Regions from separate parts of the Streptomyces sp. RLA123 genome, predicted to be linked through region 2. Evidence: predicted binding sites of a transcription regulator. Region 2 holds the regulator's gene; the other holds the start of a gene.
What was found. The regulator HspR, encoded in region 2, represses chaperone genes until heat shock. The targets are predictions, from matches to a motif close to TTGAGNNNNNNNNNCTCAA.
Positions count from the first base shown of each region.

Region 1: lon (endopeptidase La) is a predicted target of HspR. The motif match lies at 5,461-5,479, and genes of this name have one in related genera.

Region 1 covers NZ_JBWDOR010000003.1:2,917,431-2,926,222, reverse strand. Annotated here, with positions in the region: gene RV983_RS13030 (multifunctional oxoglutarate decarboxylase/oxoglutarate dehydrogenase thiamine pyrophosphate-binding subunit/dihydrolipoyllysine-residue succinyltransferase subunit) at 1-2,654, opposite strand, end outside; gene RV983_RS13025 (HAMP domain-containing sensor histidine kinase) at 2,875-3,969, opposite strand; gene RV983_RS13020 (response regulator transcription factor) at 3,966-4,712, opposite strand; partial or broken gene RV983_RS13015 (polyamine aminopropyltransferase) at 4,774-5,377, opposite strand; gene lon (endopeptidase La) at 5,502-7,943, shown strand; gene RV983_RS13005 (MarR family winged helix-turn-helix transcriptional regulator) at 8,206-8,628, shown strand; gene RV983_RS13000 (hypothetical protein) at 8,773-8,792, opposite strand, start outside.
Region 2 covers NZ_JBWDOR010000003.1:4,314,648-4,323,439, reverse strand. Annotated here, with positions in the region: gene RV983_RS19675 (ImmA/IrrE family metallo-endopeptidase) at 1-881, shown strand, start outside; gene RV983_RS19670 (PIN domain-containing protein) at 878-1,420, shown strand; gene RV983_RS19665 (heat shock protein transcriptional repressor HspR) at 1,436-1,903, opposite strand; gene dnaJ (molecular chaperone DnaJ) at 1,909-3,093, opposite strand; gene grpE (nucleotide exchange factor GrpE) at 3,136-3,798, opposite strand; gene dnaK (molecular chaperone DnaK) at 3,795-5,639, opposite strand; gene RV983_RS19645 ((Fe-S)-binding protein) at 5,975-8,242, shown strand; gene RV983_RS19640 (DsbA family protein) at 8,337-8,792, opposite strand, start outside.

The sequences.
Region 1 (8,792 bases), 1.4 Mb from region 2:
AGGGCCTGCTCGGCCTCTTCCAGGGTGATGTCGCCGCGGCCGATCAGGGACTCGGTGTAGAGCTTGCGCACCGAGCGCTTCTTGTCGATCAGGTCGTACATCAGCGGCTGGGTGAAGGACGGGTTGTCGGCCTCGTTGTGACCGCGGCGGCGGTAGCAGATGAGGTCGATGACGACGTCCTTGTTGAACGCCTGGCGGAACTCGAAGGCGAGCCGCGCGACGCGGACCACGGCCTCCGGGTCGTCGCCGTTGACGTGGAAGATCGGCGCCTCGATCATGCGCGCGACGTCGGTGCTGTACATCGACGAGCGCGAGGACTCCGGGGCGGCGGTGAAGCCGACCTGGTTGTTGATCACCACGTGCACGGTGCCGCCGGTGCGGTAGCCGCGCAGCTGCGACATGTTGAGGGTCTCCGCCACCACGCCCTGGCCGGCGAAGGCCGCGTCGCCGTGGAGGACGACCGGCATGACGGTGAAGTCGGTGCCGCCCTTGCCGATGACGTCCTGCTTGGCACGGGCGATGCCCTCGACGATCGGGTCGACCGCCTCCAGGTGCGAGGGGTTGGCGGCCAGCGACACCTTGATCTGCTCGCCGTCCAGACCCGTGAAGGTGCCCTGGGCGCCCAGGTGGTACTTCACGTCGCCGGAGCCGTGCATCGACTTCGGGTCGAGGTTGCCCTCGAACTCGCGGAAGATCTGCGCGTACGACTTGCCGACGATGTTGGCCAGCACGTTCAGCCGGCCGCGGTGGGCCATGCCGACGACGACCTCGTCCAGGCGCGACTCGGCGGCCGCGTCGATGACGGCGTCGAGCAGCGGGATGACGGACTCGCCGCCCTCCAGCGAGAAGCGCTTCTGGCCGACGTACTTGGTCTGCAGGAACGTCTCGAAGGCCTCGGCGGCGTTGAGCCGGCGCAGGATGCGCAGCTGCTCGTCGCGCTCGGGCTTGGTGTGCGCGCGCTCGACGCGGTCCTGGATCCACTTGCGCTGCAGCGGGTCCTGGATGTGCATGAACTCGATGCCCACGGTGCGGCAGTACGAGTCGCGCAGCACGCCGAGGATGTCGCGCAGCTTCATCAGGGACTTGCCGGCGAAGCCGCCGACCGCGAACTCGCGCTCCAGGTCCCACAGGGTGAGCCCGTGCTCGGTGATGTCGAGGTCGGGGTGCTTGCGCTGCTTGTACTCCAGCGGGTCGGTGTCGGCCATGACGTGGCCGCGGACCCGGTAGGAGTGGATCAGCTCGAAGACGCGGGCGGCCTTGGTGACGTCGTCGTCGTGGCTGGCGTCGATGTCCTTGAGCCAGCGGACCGGCTCGTAGGGGATGCGCAGCGCCTCGAAGATGTCGTCGAAGAAGTTGTTCTCGCCCAGCAGCAGCTGGTTCATGATCCGCAGGAACTCGCCGGACGCGGCACCCTGGATGACCCGGTGGTCGTAGGTGCTGGTCAGCGTCATGACCTTGGCGATGCCCAGCTTGTTCAGGGTGTCCTGGGAGGTGCCCTGGAACTCGGCCGGGTAGTCCATCGAGCCGACGCCGAGGATCACCGACTGCCCGGGCATGAGCCGCGGCACCGAGTGGACGGTGCCGATGCCGCCGGGGTTGGTCAGGGAGACCGTGACGCCGGTGAAGTCGTCCATGGTCAGCTTGCCCACGCGGGCGCGGCGGACGATGTCCTCGTAGGCCTGCCAGAACTCGAAGAAGTTCAGGGTCTCGGCCTGCTTGATCGCCGCGACGACGAGCTGGCGGTCGCCGTTGGGCTTGACCAGGTCGATGGCCAGGCCCAGGTTGACGTGCTCGGGCTTGACCAGCGTCGGCTTGCCGTCCTTCTCGGCGAACGACCAGTTCATCGCGGGCATGATCTTCAGCGCCTGCACCATGGCGTAGCCGATGATGTGCGTGAAGGAGACCTTGCCGCCGCGGGCGCGCTTGAGGTGGTTGTTGATGACGATGCGGTTGTCGAACAGCAGCTTCACCGGGATGGCGCGCACGGACGTGGCCGTGGGCACCTCCAGCGAGGCGTGCATGTTCTTCGCCACGGCCGCGGACGGACCGCGCAGCGTCACGAACTCGGGACCCGCGGCGCCCTCGGCGGCCGCGGCCTTGGGGGCCGGGGTCGGCTGCTGCGCCGGGGTGGGCTTCGCGGCGGCGGGCTTCACCGGGGCGGGAGCCGCGGCGGCGGCCGGAGCCGGTGCGGGCGGGGCCGGTGCGGGCGGGGCAGGGGCGGCCGCGGCCGGCTTCACCGGCGCGGGAGCCGGAGCCGCGGGAGCCGCGGGAGCCGGAGCCGCGGGAGCCGCGGGAGCCGGGGCCGCGGGAGCCGGAGCTGCCGGAGCCGGAGCTGCCGGGGCGGGCGCGGCGGCACCGGCACCGTTGGTGGCCGGTGGAGCGGCCGGAGCTGCTGCGGGGGGCGTCTGAGGACGGCCCGTGGCGACCGCGGAACCCGTATCCGCTCCCGGCTTGTAGTCGGCGAAGAAGTCCCACCAGGCTCGGTCCACCGAGTTCGGGTCCTGGAGGTACTGCTGGTAGATCTCATCGACAAGCCACTCGTTCGGCCCGAATCCGGCGGCAGGGTCCTGGCCCTGCCCGTCGGTTTCGGACCTGGGGGTACCGCCCGGCCGGAGGCTGGGGGAACTCGAGCTATTGGGGGACTGTGGCGACACGGCGGTAACCGCCCTCTTCCGCTTCACAAGGTGATGGACAGCGGGAATAAAGGCTACGCCTATTGGACCGGTTCATGCAGGCCCGGGGGCCAGTCGTCGCCTAAGTCACATCGAAAGGGCGGTTTCGGCGCGGAGTTTGGCGGGAAAGAGGTCCCGAATCGACAGCCTCTGGCCGGGCGCAGCGAGCGGCCCGGCCGGACCGCGCACGTCAGACCGCACGTCAGACCGGTACCGGGGCGGAACCCGGGAGCGTGACCCGTATCCGGCAGCCGCGCGGGGACTCGGCCACCTTGATGTCGCCGCCGTGCAGGTCCACCGCCCAGCGGGCGATGGCCAGCCCCAGTCCCGTACCGCCGTCGCCGGGGCCCGCGGTGCCGCGGTTGAAGCGCTCGAAGACCCGGGTGCGCTCCGCCTCGGGAATGCCGGGGCCCTCGTCCAGCACCTCCAGGTCCAGGCTGCCGGGGCCGGAGCCGCGCCGGGCGCGGATGGTGACCCGGCCGCTGGGCGGGCTGTGCTTGACGGCGTTGTCGACCAGGTTGGCGACCACCTGGTGCAGCCGCTCCGCGTCCGCGTACGCGGTGAGCTCCGGCGGCGAGACGTCCAGGTGCAGATGGACGTCCTTGCGCGCCCGGGCGCCCGGCCCGCCGTCCTGGAGCCCCAGGCTCGCGGTCTTGATCACGGCCGACAGGTACGGCCACACCTCGAAGCGCTTGGCGTCCAGCGGCACGATGCCGCTGTCCAGGCGGGACAGGTCCAGTAGGTGGGCGACGAGCAGGCTCAGCCGCTCGGCCTGCTGCAGCGCGGTGCGCATGGTCTCCGGATCGGCCTCGGAGACACCGTCGACGACGTTCTCCAGGACCGCCCGCAGTGCCGCGATCGGTGTGCGCAGCTCATGTGAGACATTCGCCACCAGCTCCTTGCGGTGCCGGTCGACGGCCTCCAAGTCGGCGGCCATGCGGTTGAAGGCGTCGGCCAGCTCGCCGGCCTCGTCGCGGCGGGAGGCGGTGACCCGGCGGCTGTAGTCGCCGCGTGCCATGCCGATGGCGACCGAGGTCATCTCCCGCAGCGGCGCGGTCAGCCCGTGGGCGACCAGCTGGGAGATGAGCAGAGAGGCGATGATCGAGAAGATCGTGATGATCCTGATCTCGGTCGCCGAGTGCATCGCCACATAGATGAGGAATGTGGTGATCGCCACGGAGGCGATCACCAGGAACTGCAGCGCCGCCTTGATGGACCGGAACGGGTCCCACGGCCGCAGCGCGGTCCACACACGGTCCCGCAGGCTCGGCGGGGGTGGCGCGCTGTAGGGGCTCACGGCGTGGGCGTCTCGAGGGCGTAGCCGACGCCGTGCACGGTACGGATGCGCTCCGCGCCGATCTTCCGCCGCAGGGCCTTGACGTGGCTGTCGACGGTCCGGGTGCCCGAGGCGTCCGCCCAGTCCCAGACCTCCGCGAGCAGCTGCTCGCGGGAGAGCACGGCGCGCGGCTGCTGCGCCAGGCACACCAGCAGGTCGAACTCGGTGGGCGTCAGGTGCACGTCCGCGCCGCGGACCCGGACCCGCCGCTGGGCGTTGTCGATCTCCAGGTCGCCGAGCTGCATGTTGGCGCCGCGCGGGTCGCGGGCGGCGATGGTGGCCCGCTCCACGCGGCGCAGCAGGACGTGCACGCGGGCGACGAGCTCGCGCAGCGAGAACGGCTTGGTCATGTAGTCGTCGGCGCCCACGCCGAGGCCGACCAGCATGTCGGTCTCGTCGTCGCGCGCGGTGAGCATCAGCACCGGTACGGGCCGTGCGGCCTGCACGCGGCGGCAGACCTCCAGGCCGTCGTAGCCGGGCAGCATGACGTCGAGCACCAGCAGATCGGGCTGCCAGGCGGCGGCGGCCTCCACCGCGGCCGGCCCGTCGCCGGCGGTGCGGACCTGGAAGCCCTCGGCCCGCAGGCGTACGGCGATGGCGTCGGCGATCGTCGCGTCGTCCTCGACCACCAGAACCCGGCGCTGTGCGCCGGGGGTGGCCGCGACCGCTGCGGCGTCGCCCGGAGTCGGCTGAGTGGTGTCCATGTGCGGTCCCCCATGGTCGTTTGCGTTGCGCAGCAGCGTACGGGGCACGACGGTATCGCGGCTATGCGGGTGCGGTTGCCAGGTGCACGACATCTGGAACGCCCCGGTTCGCGGGGGTCTCCACCGTCTGGACCTGCGTGAACCCCGCAGTCCGCAGTGCGTCCTCGAACGCGGCGGACGGCTTGGCCGACCATACTGTCAGTGCGCCGCCGGGTGTGAGCCGCGCCCGGCAGGCCGCCAGGCCCTCAGGGCCGTTCAGCCCGCGGTTGTCCTCGGTGACCGTCCAGTCGGGTCCGTTGTCGATGCCCAGGCACAGGGCGTCGTGGGTCGCGTCCGACTCCCGCAGATACGCCACCAGGTCGCCCTCCAGCACCGCCACCCGCGGACCGTCCAGCGCGTGCTCGGAGAACGGTGCCAGGGGCCCGGCGAGGTGCCACTCGACGACCGCGCGCTCGCGCTCGGCCACCGTGATCCGCGCCCAGCGCGGCTCCCGCGCCGCGCTGGGCAAGGGAGAAGCCCACACCCAGACCCCCGATCAGCACCGACAGGTCCGCCCGGTCCGCGGGCAGGGCCGCCGGGGCCGCGTCGACCAGCAGCCGCTCGGAGCGGCCGTCGGAGGTGTCCATCAGGAAGGTGCCGGGTCGTCCCTCTTCGCTCGCGTGCATGAGCGCAGCGTCATCAGCGGCCGGTCAACGGCCGATCGCTCAGAGCGAACACGGCTCGGGGAACACCTGGGGCATCAGAAGCATTGAGCCGGTGTAGCTCAACTTGATTGCTTAGGGAGAGATAATGGCTCAATCGTCTTCGTCGGCGTTCGCGCCGCTCACCCTGCCCGTGCTGCCGCTCGACGACGCGGTGGTCCTGCCGGGCATGGTGGTGCCCGTGGACCTCACCGACGCCGAGGCGCGCGCCGCGGTCGAGGCGGCCCAGGCCGCACAGCGGTCCGGTCTGCCCGGTGTCGGCAACAAGCCGCGGGTCCTGCTCGTTCCCCGGGTGGACGGCGACTACGCGGGAGTGGGCACGCTGGGCACCGTCGAGCAGGTGGGACGGCTGTCGGACGGCGATCCCGGGGCCGTGATCCGCGGCGTCAGCCGTGTGCGCATCGGCGCCGGCACGACCGGACCCGGCGCCGCCCTGTGGGTGGAGGGGACCGAGCTCGCCGAGCCCGTGCCCGCCGAGGCGCCCGGCACCGTCGCGGAGCTCGTCAAGGAGTACAAGGCACTGGCCACCAGCTGGCTGCGCAAGCGCGGTGCCTGGCAGATCGTGGACCGCGTCCAGCAGATCGACGACGTCTCGCAGCTGGCCGACAACGCCGGCTACTCCGGCTTCCTCACCACCAAGCAGCGCGTCGAGCTGCTGGAGACCGTGGACCCGGTCGCCCGGCTGAAGCTGGCCACGCAGTGGCTGCGCGACCACCTTGCCGAGCAGGACGTCGCGGAGACCATCCGCAAGGACGTCCAGGAGGGCATGGAGAAGCAGCAGCGCGAGTTCCTGCTGCGGCAGCAGCTCCAGGCCGTCCGCAAGGAACTGGCCGAGCTGAACGGCGACCCCGAGGACGAGGCGGACGACTACCGTTCCCGCGTCGAGGCCGCCGACCTGCCCGAGAAGGTGCGCGAGGCCGCCATGAAGGAGGTCGAGAAGCTGGAGCGGTCCAGCGACGCGTCCCCCGAGGGCAGCTGGATCCGCACCTGGCTCGACACCGTCCTGGAGCTGCCGTGGAACACCACGACCCAGGACGCCTACGACATCCCCGGCGCGCGGGCGGTGCTGGACGCCGACCACGCGGGCCTGGAGGACGTGAAGGAGCGCATCACCGAGTACCTGGCCGTGCGCAAGCGGCGCACCGACCGGGGTCTCGGGGTCGTCGGCGGCCGTCGCGGAGGTGCGGTGCTGGCCCTGGTGGGCCCGCCCGGCGTCGGCAAGACCTCGCTCGGCGAGTCCGTGGCCCGCGCCATGGGACGGAAGTTCGTGCGCGTCGCGCTCGGCGGCGTCCGCGACGAGGCGGAGATCCGCGGCCACCGGCGCACCTACGTAGGCGCGCTGCCCGGCCGGCTCGTCCGAGCCATCAAGGAGGCCGGGTCGATGAACCCGGTGGTCCTGCTGGACGAGATCGACAAGGTGGGCTCCGACTACCGCGGCGACCCGGCCGCGGCCCTGCTGGAGGTCCTGGACCCGGCCCAGAACCACACCTTCCGGGACCACTACCTGGAGGTCGAACTGGACCTGAGCGACGTGGTGTTCCTCGCCACCGCCAACGTCCTGGAGGCCATCCCGGAGCCGCTGCTGGACCGTATGGAACTGGTGCGGCTGGACGGCTACACCGAGGACGAGAAGGTCGTCATCGCCCGTGACCACCTGCTGCCGCGCCAGCGAGAGCTGGCCGGGCTCGGCGAGGACGAGGTCGCCGTCGACGACGCGGCGCTGCGCAGGCTGGCCGGGGAGTACACCCGCGAGGCCGGCGTGCGCACCCTGGAGCGGTCGATCGCCCGCATCCTGCGGAAGGTCGCGGCCGAGCACGAGCTCGGCGAGCGCGAGCTGCCGTTCACCGTGACCCCGGAAGACCTGCGGGACCTCATCGGGCGGCCGCACCATGTGCCGGAGTCGGCGCAGGACCCGCAGGAGCGGCGCACGGCGGTGCCGGGCGTGTCCACGGGCCTGGCGGTGACCGGCGCGGGCGGTGACGTCCTCTACATCGAGGCGTCGCTGGCCGACCCGGAGACCGGCGGCAGCGGACTGCAGCTCACCGGCCAGCTGGGCGAGGTGATGAAGGAGTCCGCGCAGATCGCGCTCTCCTTCCTGCGTTCGCACGGCGCCGAACTGGAGCTGCCGGTCGGCGACCTGAAGGAGCGCGGCGTCCACATCCACGTCCCCGCGGGCGCGGTTCCCAAGGACGGTCCGAGCGCGGGCGTCACCATGACCACCGCGCTGGCCTCGCTCCTGTCGGGGCGCCGGGTCCGCACCGACGTGGCGATGACCGGCGAGGTGTCGCTGACCGGGCGCGTACTGCCCATCGGCGGTGTCAAGCAGAAGCTGCTGGCCGCGCACCGGGCCGGGATCACCACCGTCGTGATCCCCAAGCGGAACGAGGCGGACCTGGACGACGTCCCCGCCGAGGTCCTGGAGAAGCTGGAGGTCCACGCGGTCTCGGACGTCCGGCACGTGCTCAAGCTCGCCCTGGAGCCCGCCGTCACCGGCGCGGACTCCGGCCTGGAGGCCTCAGTCGCGGCGTGAGTCAGGCCCCGGCCGGGTGAAAGACAGAGAGCGGCCCCTCCCATGTGCCCGAGGAGGGGCCGCTCCCGCGTGCGCGGGGCCGGGGCGCCCGGCGGACGAGTGACACCGGCAACGGATGTGCCCCTGGTCACGTCGTTGATCCACGTCTGCGAAATACTGGGGGCGCTGCACACACGGCGGCACCTGAACAGAAGTTTCCGTCCTGAAAGCGGGTGACCGCGTGGCCGACACGGCCGGGCCCCACGGAGGTGCCGACCCAGTGATGGAGGCGCTCGAGCGCGAACTGACCCTGCTGCTCCGGCGGGCCAGGGCCTCGCAGGGCGAGATGGCCCGCGAGGTCCACCCCGAACTCGAACCCGCCGCGTACGGGCTGCTGGCGCGGCTCGCCGAGACCGGCCCGCAGCGGGCGACCGTCCTGGCCGGGTACTTCGGGGTCGGCAAGGCGACGATGAGCCGCCAGCTGCGCGCCCTGGAGGAACTCGGGCTGATCCTCCGCGAACCGGACCCGGCGGACGGCCGGGCCTTCCTCGTCCATCTGACCGAGGAGGGCGACGCCCGCTTCGCCCGCGTACGGCTCGCGCGGCGGGCCCGCTACGTCAGCCGGCTGCGCGGCTGGGACCGCGGCGAACTGTCCGAACTGGCCCGGCTGCTCGGCCAGCTCAACGACTCGCAGGAAGGCTCCTGAGCGCTCCGCGGGGCGCCCGGTGTGTCCGGTGCGGTCAGCCGGTGGCCGGTCGCGCGGTTCCCCACGCCTCTGCGTGGCCCCTCGGGGCGGGGCGTGAGCGCTGCGCCCCGCCTCGTGCGGTGGGTGCGCCGCCGTTCCGACGCCTCATGCCGAGAGCTCGACGT
Region 2 (8,792 bases):
AGGTGCTGGAACTGCTCGGGCGGGCAGCGGAGCTGCCCGCCGTGCCGGAGGCGGATCCCGCGCTGGAGCGGTACGCCGCGCAGGGCGAGCGGCTGGCCGAGGAGGCACGGGACCGGCTGCCGGCCGCAGAGCTGGAGACGGACGAGCTGATCGCCGCGGTCGAGGAGCACTTCGGGGTGGACGTGGCCATCACCGGGCTTCCCCAGGCTGTGGACGGACTCGCGTGGCAGACCGACACCTTCCGCCTCGTCCTCGTCGCGTCCACCGACCTGTGGACGCGGCAGCGCTTCACCCTGGCCCACGAGCTCTGCCACATCCTCGCCAAGGACGCCCGCAGCGTGGTGGTGGAGTCCCACGTCGCCCCCGGACGGCAGAAGGACCTGGCCGAGGTGCGGGCCAATGTCTTCGCCTCGCATCTGCTGATGCCCGCACGGGAGTTGACCGAGGCCGCCGCCGCGGAGGGGGAGCTGACCGACACGGCCTTCGAGCGGCTGGTCGTCCGCTTCCGGGTGTCGCCGAGCGCGCTCGCCGCGCGGCTGCACCAACTCGGCCTGATCGACGCCCCACGCCGCAAGCACCTGCGCGGCCTGACCACCGAGTCCTGCCATCTGCTGGCGGGCGCCGGCGACGAGTACCAGCGGCAGGCGGCGCGGGCCTCGGCGGAACGCTTCCCGCCGCGCCTGGCCTCGGAGTTGTACAAGGCCTATCTGGCGGGGGAGACGACCCTGCGCCCGCTGGCCGCGCTGCTGGACACGGACGTCGAGCGGCTGCACGATCTGCTGGCCCCCGAACCCGCGCCAGGCGACGGGAACGGCAACGGCACCGCAGGCGGCAACGATCAACAGGACGCGGAAGAAGGGGACCTGGTCTTCCAGCCATGACCGCCTGGTGGTTCCCGGACAACACCGTCCTGTGCAACTTCGCCGCCGTGGACCGGATGCTCCTGCTGGAGAAGGTGCTGGACGGCCGCGGCCGCTGGACCCAGGCCGTCGCCCACGAGGCCGCCCGCTCCGCGCGGTTCCTCCCCCGGCTGACCGGGCTCGCCGAGGCCGGCTGGCTGGGCGAGCCCGTGGAGATCACCGAGAGGGACGAGCTGCGGGAGGTCGACCGGCTGCGCCGCGCGGTCTTCGGCGGCCCGGCGAACGCGCCGACCCGGCATCTCGGGGAGGCCGAGACCTGTGTACTGATCACGCGGCGGCGGGAGTTCCGCGGCTCCGTCTGGATCACCGACGACCGCTCCGCCCGCAACTTCACGCGCCGGCGCGGCATCACCACGAAGGAGACCTTCGACCTGATGCGGGACGCATGCGCCGAGGGGCTCGTGCCCGCGGCGGAGGGCCACCGGCTGCTGCACGCCATGATCGCCTCGGGCCGCCATCTGCACCACGTGTCGCAGGGGCCCGCCGACCTGCTGGCGTAGAGAGCTTCGCCGGGTCTACTCGGGCCGCCTGGCGGGCCGCCACACCACCAGCGCCGACGTCTGCTGAACGTCCTGGTACGGCACCAGGTCCCGCCGGTAGGAGGCGTGGACGGCCGCTTCGCGCTGCTGCATGGCAGCCGCGGCGCCCTCGACCGCGGCGGCCAGCTCGGCCACCCGCGACTGGAGGGCAGCGACCTGGTTCTCCAGTTCGATGATGCGCTTGATGCCCGCGAGGTTGATGCCCTCGTCCTGTGACAGACGCTGGACCTCGCGCAGCAGCTCGATGTCACGGGCCGAGTAGCGGCGGCCCCGGCCGGCCGTGCGGTCGGGCGAGACCAGGCCGAGCCGGTCGTACTGCCGGAGGGTCTGAGGGTGCAGGCCGGAGAGCTGAGCCGCCACCGAGATGACATAGACGGGGGACTCGTCCGTCAGCTCGTACGGGTTGCGGCCCCGTCCGCCCCGCATGCCGCCGCCCATGCTCATCGGTTTCAGACTCCCTTCGCGGCCTGGAACAGCTCTGCCCGCGGATCGGTGTCCGCGGTCGCCTCGCGGTACGCCTCCAGGGCGTCCAGCGCCTTGCCCTCGGTGGCCGCCGGAACAGCGACCTCGACGGTGACCAGCAGATCGCCGTGCGTACCGTCCTTGCGGACGCCGCCCTTGCCACGCGCCCGCAGCGTACGCCCGTTGGGCGTGCCCGGGGGCAACTTCAGGGTGACCGGGGGACCGCCGAGCGTCGGGACCTTGATCTCGCCGCCGAGAGCCGCCTCCGTGAAGGAGACCGGCACCACGACGGTGAGGTTGTCGCCCTTACGGCCGAAGACCGGGTGGGCGTCGACGTGCACGGTGACGTACAGGTCGCCGCCCGGGCCGCCGCGCTCGCCGGGGCCGCCCTTGCCGCGCAGCCGGATGCGCTGCCCGTCGGTGACACCGGCCGGGATGCGCACCTGCATGGTGCGCGCCGAGCGGGCCCGGCCGCTGCCGTTGCAGACCTCGCAGGGGTCCTGCGCGATCAGGCCGCGGCCCTTGCAGTCCACGCAGGGGTCGGTGAGCGAGAAACCGCCACCGCCGCCGCGTGAGACCTGGCCGGTGCCGACGCAGGTCGGGCACACCCGCGGCGTGCCGTTCTTGTCGCCGGTGCCCGAACAGGCCTTGCAGGGGGCCTGGCTGGTCATCTTCAGCGGGACCGTGGCACCGTCCACCGCCTCGGTGAACTTCAGCGTCACCTCGGTCTCGACGTCCTGGCCGCGCCGGGGCTGCGTACGGGTCGTCGTACCGCCCCGGTTGAACAGACCGCCGAACACGTCCCCGAGGCCGCCGCCGAAGCCGCCGCCCTGGGGCGCGCCGGTACCGCCGGCGGCGCCACCGCCGAAGAGATCACCGAGGTCGAAGCCGAACCCGCCCGCGCCGGCCGGGCCGCCGCGGAGGCCGCCGTTGCCGAAGAGGGCGCGACCCTCGTCGTACTCCTTGCGGCGCTTGGGGTCCGAGAGGACGTCATTGGCCTCGGAGATCTCCTTGAAGCGCTCCTCGGCCTTGGCGTCGCCCTTGTTGGCGTCCGGGTGGAACTCGCGGGCGAGCTTCCGGTACGCCTTCTTGATCTCCGCCTCGGTGGCGTCCTTCGGGACGCCGAGGACCTTGTAGAGATCCTTCTCGAACAAATCCCTGCTGATGCTCATCCCCGGCGTCCCTCCTTCCGTGCCTTCTGCGCGCGACTCACGTCAGCCCTGTTCCGGGCCACCGTTCTCCTCGTCCGCCGAGTCAGCGTTGCTCTGCGTGCCCGGCTGGGGCTCGGCGACCGCCACCCGCGCGGGGCGGATGGTGCGCTCTCCGATGCGATACCCGGGCTGCAGGATCTGCACGCAGGTCGTCTGTGCGACGTCCGGCGAGTAGCTGTGCATCAGGGCCTCGTGCACCAGCGGGTCGAAGGGCTCGCCCTCCTTGCCGAACTGCTGGAGGCCCAGCTTGGCGGCCACCGTCTCCAGGGACTCGCCGACCGACTTGAAGCCGCCGACCAGTTCCTTGTGGTCCCGGGCACGGCCGATGTCGTCGAGCACGGGAAGCAGTTCGGTGAGCAGATTGGCGATCGCGACCTCGCGGACGGCGATGCGGTCCCGCTCCACCCGGCGGCGGTAGTTCTGGTACTCCGCCTGGAGCCGCTGCAGGTCCGCCGTGCGCTCACCGAGCGCCGTACGCACCTGGTCCAGCTGCGCCTGCAGAGCGACCGTGGCGTTCGCGTCCCCGGCCGGGGCCGCCGGGGCCGCCTGCTCGGCGGACCCGGCACCCGGTGCCGTGTCACCCGCGGAGTCCGCGGACGACGCGGCACCAGCCTCGGCAGAGGGGACGTCAGGCTCCTGCTCGAAGCCCGGGGTCTCCTCCGTCACGCGGCACCGTCCTTCTTGTCCTCGTCGACGATCTCGGCGTCGACGACGTCGTCGTCGGCCTGGGCACCGCCCGCGGCACCGGCGGCACCGGCCGCGCCACCCTCGGCCTGGGCGTTGGCGTAGAGCGCCTGGCCCAGCTTCTGGGAAGTGGCGGCGACCTTCTCGGTGGCCTCGCGGATGGCGGCGGAGTCCTCGCCCTTCAGCTTCTCCTTCAGGTCCTCGACGGCCGCCTCGACCTCGGTCTTGACGTCACCGGGGACCTTGTCCTCGTTGTCCTTGAGGAACTTCTCCGTCTGGTAGACCAGCTGCTCGGCCTGGTTGCGGGTCTCGGCGGACTCACGGCGCTTGTGGTCCTCCTCCGCGTACTGCTCGGCCTCGCGCATCATGCGGTCGATGTCGTCCTTCGGCAGCGCGGAGCCACCGGTGACGGTCATGCGCTGCTCCTTGCCGGTACCGAGGTCCTTGGCGGAGACGTGCATGATGCCGTTGGCGTCGATGTCGAAGGCGACCTCGATCTGCGGGATGCCGCGCGGGGCCGGCGGCAGGCCCGTGAGCTCGAACATGCCGAGCTTCTTGTTGTACGCCGCGATCTCGCGCTCGCCCTGGTAGACCTGGATCTGGACCGACGGCTGGTTGTCCTCGGCCGTGGTGAAGATCTCCGAACGCTTCGTCGGGATCGTGGTGTTGCGCTCGATCAGCTTGGTCATGATGCCGCCCTTGGTCTCGATACCGAGGGACAGCGGGGTGACGTCGAGCAGCAGGACGTCCTTGACCTCGCCCTTGAGCACACCGGCCTGGAGCGCGGCACCGATGGCCACGACCTCGTCCGGGTTCACGCCCTTGTTGGCGTCCTGACCGCCGGTCAGCTCCTTGACGAGCTCGGCGACGGCGGGCATGCGGGTGGAGCCACCGACGAGAACGACGTGGTCGATCTCGGAGAGCTGGATGCCCGCGTCCTTGATGACGTTGTGGAACGGGATCTTGCAGCGCTCCAGCAGGTCCGCGGACAGCTGCTGGAACTGGGCGCGGGTGAGGCGCTCGTCCAGGTGCAGCGGGCCCTCGGCGGACGCCGTGATGTAGGGCAGGTTGATCGAGGTCTCGGTGGACGAGGACAGCTCGATCTTCGCCTTCTCGGCGGCCTCGCGCAGACGCTGCAGCGCCATCTTGTCCTTGGACAGGTCCACGCCGTGACCCGAGGCGAACTGCTTCACCAGGAAGTCGACGATGCGCTGGTCCCAGTCGTCACCACCGAGGTGGTTGTCGCCGTTGGTGGCCTTCACCTCGACGACGCCGTCGCCGATCTCCAGCAGCGAGACGTCGAAGGTGCCGCCACCGAGGTCGAAGACGAGGATGGTCTGGTCGTCCTTGTCCAGGCCGTACGCCAGGGCGGCGGCCGTGGGCTCGTTGACGATACGCAGGACGTTGAGGCCCGCGATCTCGCCGGCCTCCTTGGTGGCCTGGCGCTCGGAGTCGTTGAAGTACGCCGGGACGGTGATGACCGCGTCGGTCACCTTCTCGCCCAGGTATGCCTCGGCGTCACGCTTCAGCTTCTGCAGGATGAAGGCGCTCATCTGCTGCGGGTTGAAGTCCTTGCCGTCCAGGTTGATCCGCCAGTCGGTGCCCATGTGGCGCTTGACCGACCGGACGGTCCTGTCGACGTTGGTGACGGCCTGCCGCTTGGCGACCTCGCCGACGAGAACCTCACCGTTCTTCGCGAAGGCGACGACGGACGGCGTGGTCCTGGCACCCTCGGCGTTGGTGATGACGGTGGGCTCGCCGCCTTCGAGAACGCTGACGACGGAGTTAGTCGTGCCCAGGTCGATGCCGACCGCACGTGCCATGGTGAAACCCTCCAACTGCCTACATGAGTGGAACTGACTCAAGGATGCCGGACGGTTCTCTCGCTGTCAACAGACCTGAGTCACGTCCGCTCAACTTTAGCGCCGACCCTGCGCGCATGGCCGCCCGCGGAGCGCGACGGCGGCCCGTCCCGCCCCGGTCCGGCGCCGGCCGCCGACCGGGCAAGGCCGCCCTCAGCGACACAGATCACCGGCGGCGCGGCTGCGCACGCGCGCCGATACTGGGTACCCTCAGGAGAACCACATAAGTTACTGCTTAGTAGCCAGCCGGGCAGTCGGCCCGCGCCTCCGCTCTCGCAGGCCCGAGGAGCCCTGAAATGCAACTCGCCGCGATCATCGTGTCGCTGGTACTCGCCGTGGTCGGCGTGGCGCTGTTCAGCCGAGCCATCGCCCAGATCTACCGGTTCGTACGACTCGGCCAGAACGTACCCGCGGGCACGCGCACCGACGACTGGCGCGCGCGCACCCTCACGGTGGTCCGGGAGTTCCTGGGGCACACCCGGATGAACCGCTGGGGCGTGGTCGGCGTCGCGCACTGGTTCGTCGCCGTCGGCTTCTTCTCCCTCGTCCTCACCCTGGTGAACGCCTTCGGGCAGCTCTTCCAGGCCGACTGGGCGCTGCCGGTCATCGGCCACTGGCTGCCGTACGAGGTGTTCGTCGAATTCATCGGCCTGATGACGACGCTCGGCATCCTCACGCTGATCGTCATCCGCCAGCTGTCGCTGCCGAGCCGGGCCGGGCGCAAGTCCCGCTTCTCCGGCTCCAACCTCGGCCAGGCGTACTTCGTCGAGGCCGTCATCCTCATCATCGGCCTCGCGATCATGACGCTGCGCGGCCTGGAGGGCGCCCTGGCGGGCGTGCACGGCTACGAGGCCGCCTACTTCGCCTCGTACCCGCTGGTCGCGGCCTTCAAGGGGCTGAGCGTCACGACGCTGCAGAACCTGGTCTACCTGACCGCGATGATCAAGATCGGCACCTCGTTCATCTGGATGATCACGGTCGCCCTCAAGACCGACATGGGCGTCGCCTGGCACCGTTTCCTGGCCTTCCCGAACATCTGGTTCAAGCGCAACGCCGACGGCGGTGTCGCGCTCGGCGCCCTGCTGCCGATGACCTCCGGCGGCAAGCCGATCGACTTCGAGGACCCGGGCGAGGACGACGTCTTCGGCGTCAGCCAGGTGGAGCAGTTCGCCTGGAAGGGCATCCTCGACTTCTCGACCTGCACCGAGTGCGGCCGCTGCCAGTCGCAGTGCCCCGCCTGGAACACCGGCAAGCCGCTCTCCCCCAAGCTGCTGATCATGTCGCTGCGCGACCACGCGCACGCCAAGGCGCCCTACCTGCTCGCCGGCGGCGGCAAGACCATGGAGGGCGAGGAGAAGGCGTCCGAGGAGCAGCTCGCGGCTGTCCCTCCCGCGGCCCTCGCCGAGGCCGAGCGCCCGCTGATCGGCACCGCCGAGGAGAACGGCGTCATCGACCCCGACGTCCTGTGGTCCTGCACCACCTGCGGCGCGTGCGTCGAGCAGTGCCCCGTGGACATCGAGCACATCGACCACATCGTCGACATGCGCCGCTACCAGGTCATGATCGAGTCCGCGTTCCCGTCCGAGGCGGGCACGATGCTCAAGAACCTGGAGAAGAAGGGCAACCCCTGGGGCCTGCCCAAGAAGCAGCGCCTGGCGTGGGTCAAGGAGGTCGACTTCGAGGTCCCCGTCGTGGGCGAGGACATCGAGGACCTCACGGAGGTGGAGTACCTCTACTGGGTCGGCTGCGCCGGCTCCCTGGAGGACCGGGCCAAGAAGACCACCAAGGCCTTCGCCGAGCTGCTCAACATCGCGGGCGTGAAGTTCGCGATCATGGGCGGCGAGGAGAACTGCACCGGTGACTCCGCCCGCCGCCTGGGCAACGAGTTCCTCTTCCAGCAGCTCGGCGCCGAGAACGTCGCGATGCTGAACATGGCCTTCGGCGAGGACGACGAGGACGCGAGCACCAAGCTCCCCGCCTCGAAGAAGAAGATCGTCGCCACCTGCCCGCACTGCTTCAACACCCTGGCGAACGAGTACCCGCAGCTCGGCGGCGAGTACGAGGTCATCCACCACACCCAGCTGCTCCAGCACCTGGTCGACGAGGGCAGGCTCGTCCCCGTCACCCCGGTCGAGGGCGTCATCACCTACCACGACCCCTGCTACCTGGGCCGCCACAACAAGGTCTACACACCGCCGCGCGAGATCATCGCCAAGGTGCCGGGGCTGCGGAACGAGGAGATGCACCGCCACAAGGAGCGCGGCTTCTGCTGCGGCGCCGGCGGCGCCCGCATGTGGATGGAGGAGCGGATCGGCAAGCGCATCAACAACGAGCGCGTCGACGAGGCCCTGTCCCTCAACCCGGACATCGTCTCCACCGCCTGCCCGTTCTGCCTGGTGATGCTCTCGGACTCCGTCAACGGCCGGAAGAACGAGGGCAAGGCCAAGGAGACGCTGCAGGTCGTCGACGTCGCCCAGCTGCTGCTGGACTCCGTCAGGACCCCGCTCGACCCGGACGGCGCGCAGGAGACGGCCGTGGAACCGGAGCCCGAGCCCGCGAAGTAGGCGGGCCCGTCCCTCACATCGCAACGCCGGTGGGCGCGTACGGAAGTCCGTACGCGCCCACCGGCGTTGTGCGGGGCGGCCTGGTACGGGGCCGTCAGCCGCCGATCCCGGCCTGCCGCAGCAGCAGCGCGAAGGACGCCGGGTCGAACAGCTTCTGGAGGTCGGCCTGGGACACCGCCTCGCCGTCGATCGTGACGTACGGGGTGCCCGTGGCACCGCTCTTGACGAACGCGTCCTCGGAGGCGGTGACGAAGTCCCGGTAGGACCCCTTGCCCACGGCCTGGTCGAAGGCGGCGCCGCGCAGCCCGTCGACACCCTCCGCGAGCTTCAGCAAGTACGCGTCGGTGAAGCCGTCCTCGGTCTCGCTGGGCTGGTGGGCGTAGAGCGTCTCGTGGTACGTCGTGAAGGCGCCCCTGCCGGCCTCGACGGAGGCACGCAGGGCGTTCCCGGCCCTCAGGGAGCCCTCGCCGCCCAGCTTCTCGTCGAGGAACGAGGCCAGCGTGTACTGGATCCGGATCCGGCCGTCCGCCGCCAGCGCCGCCAACTGCGG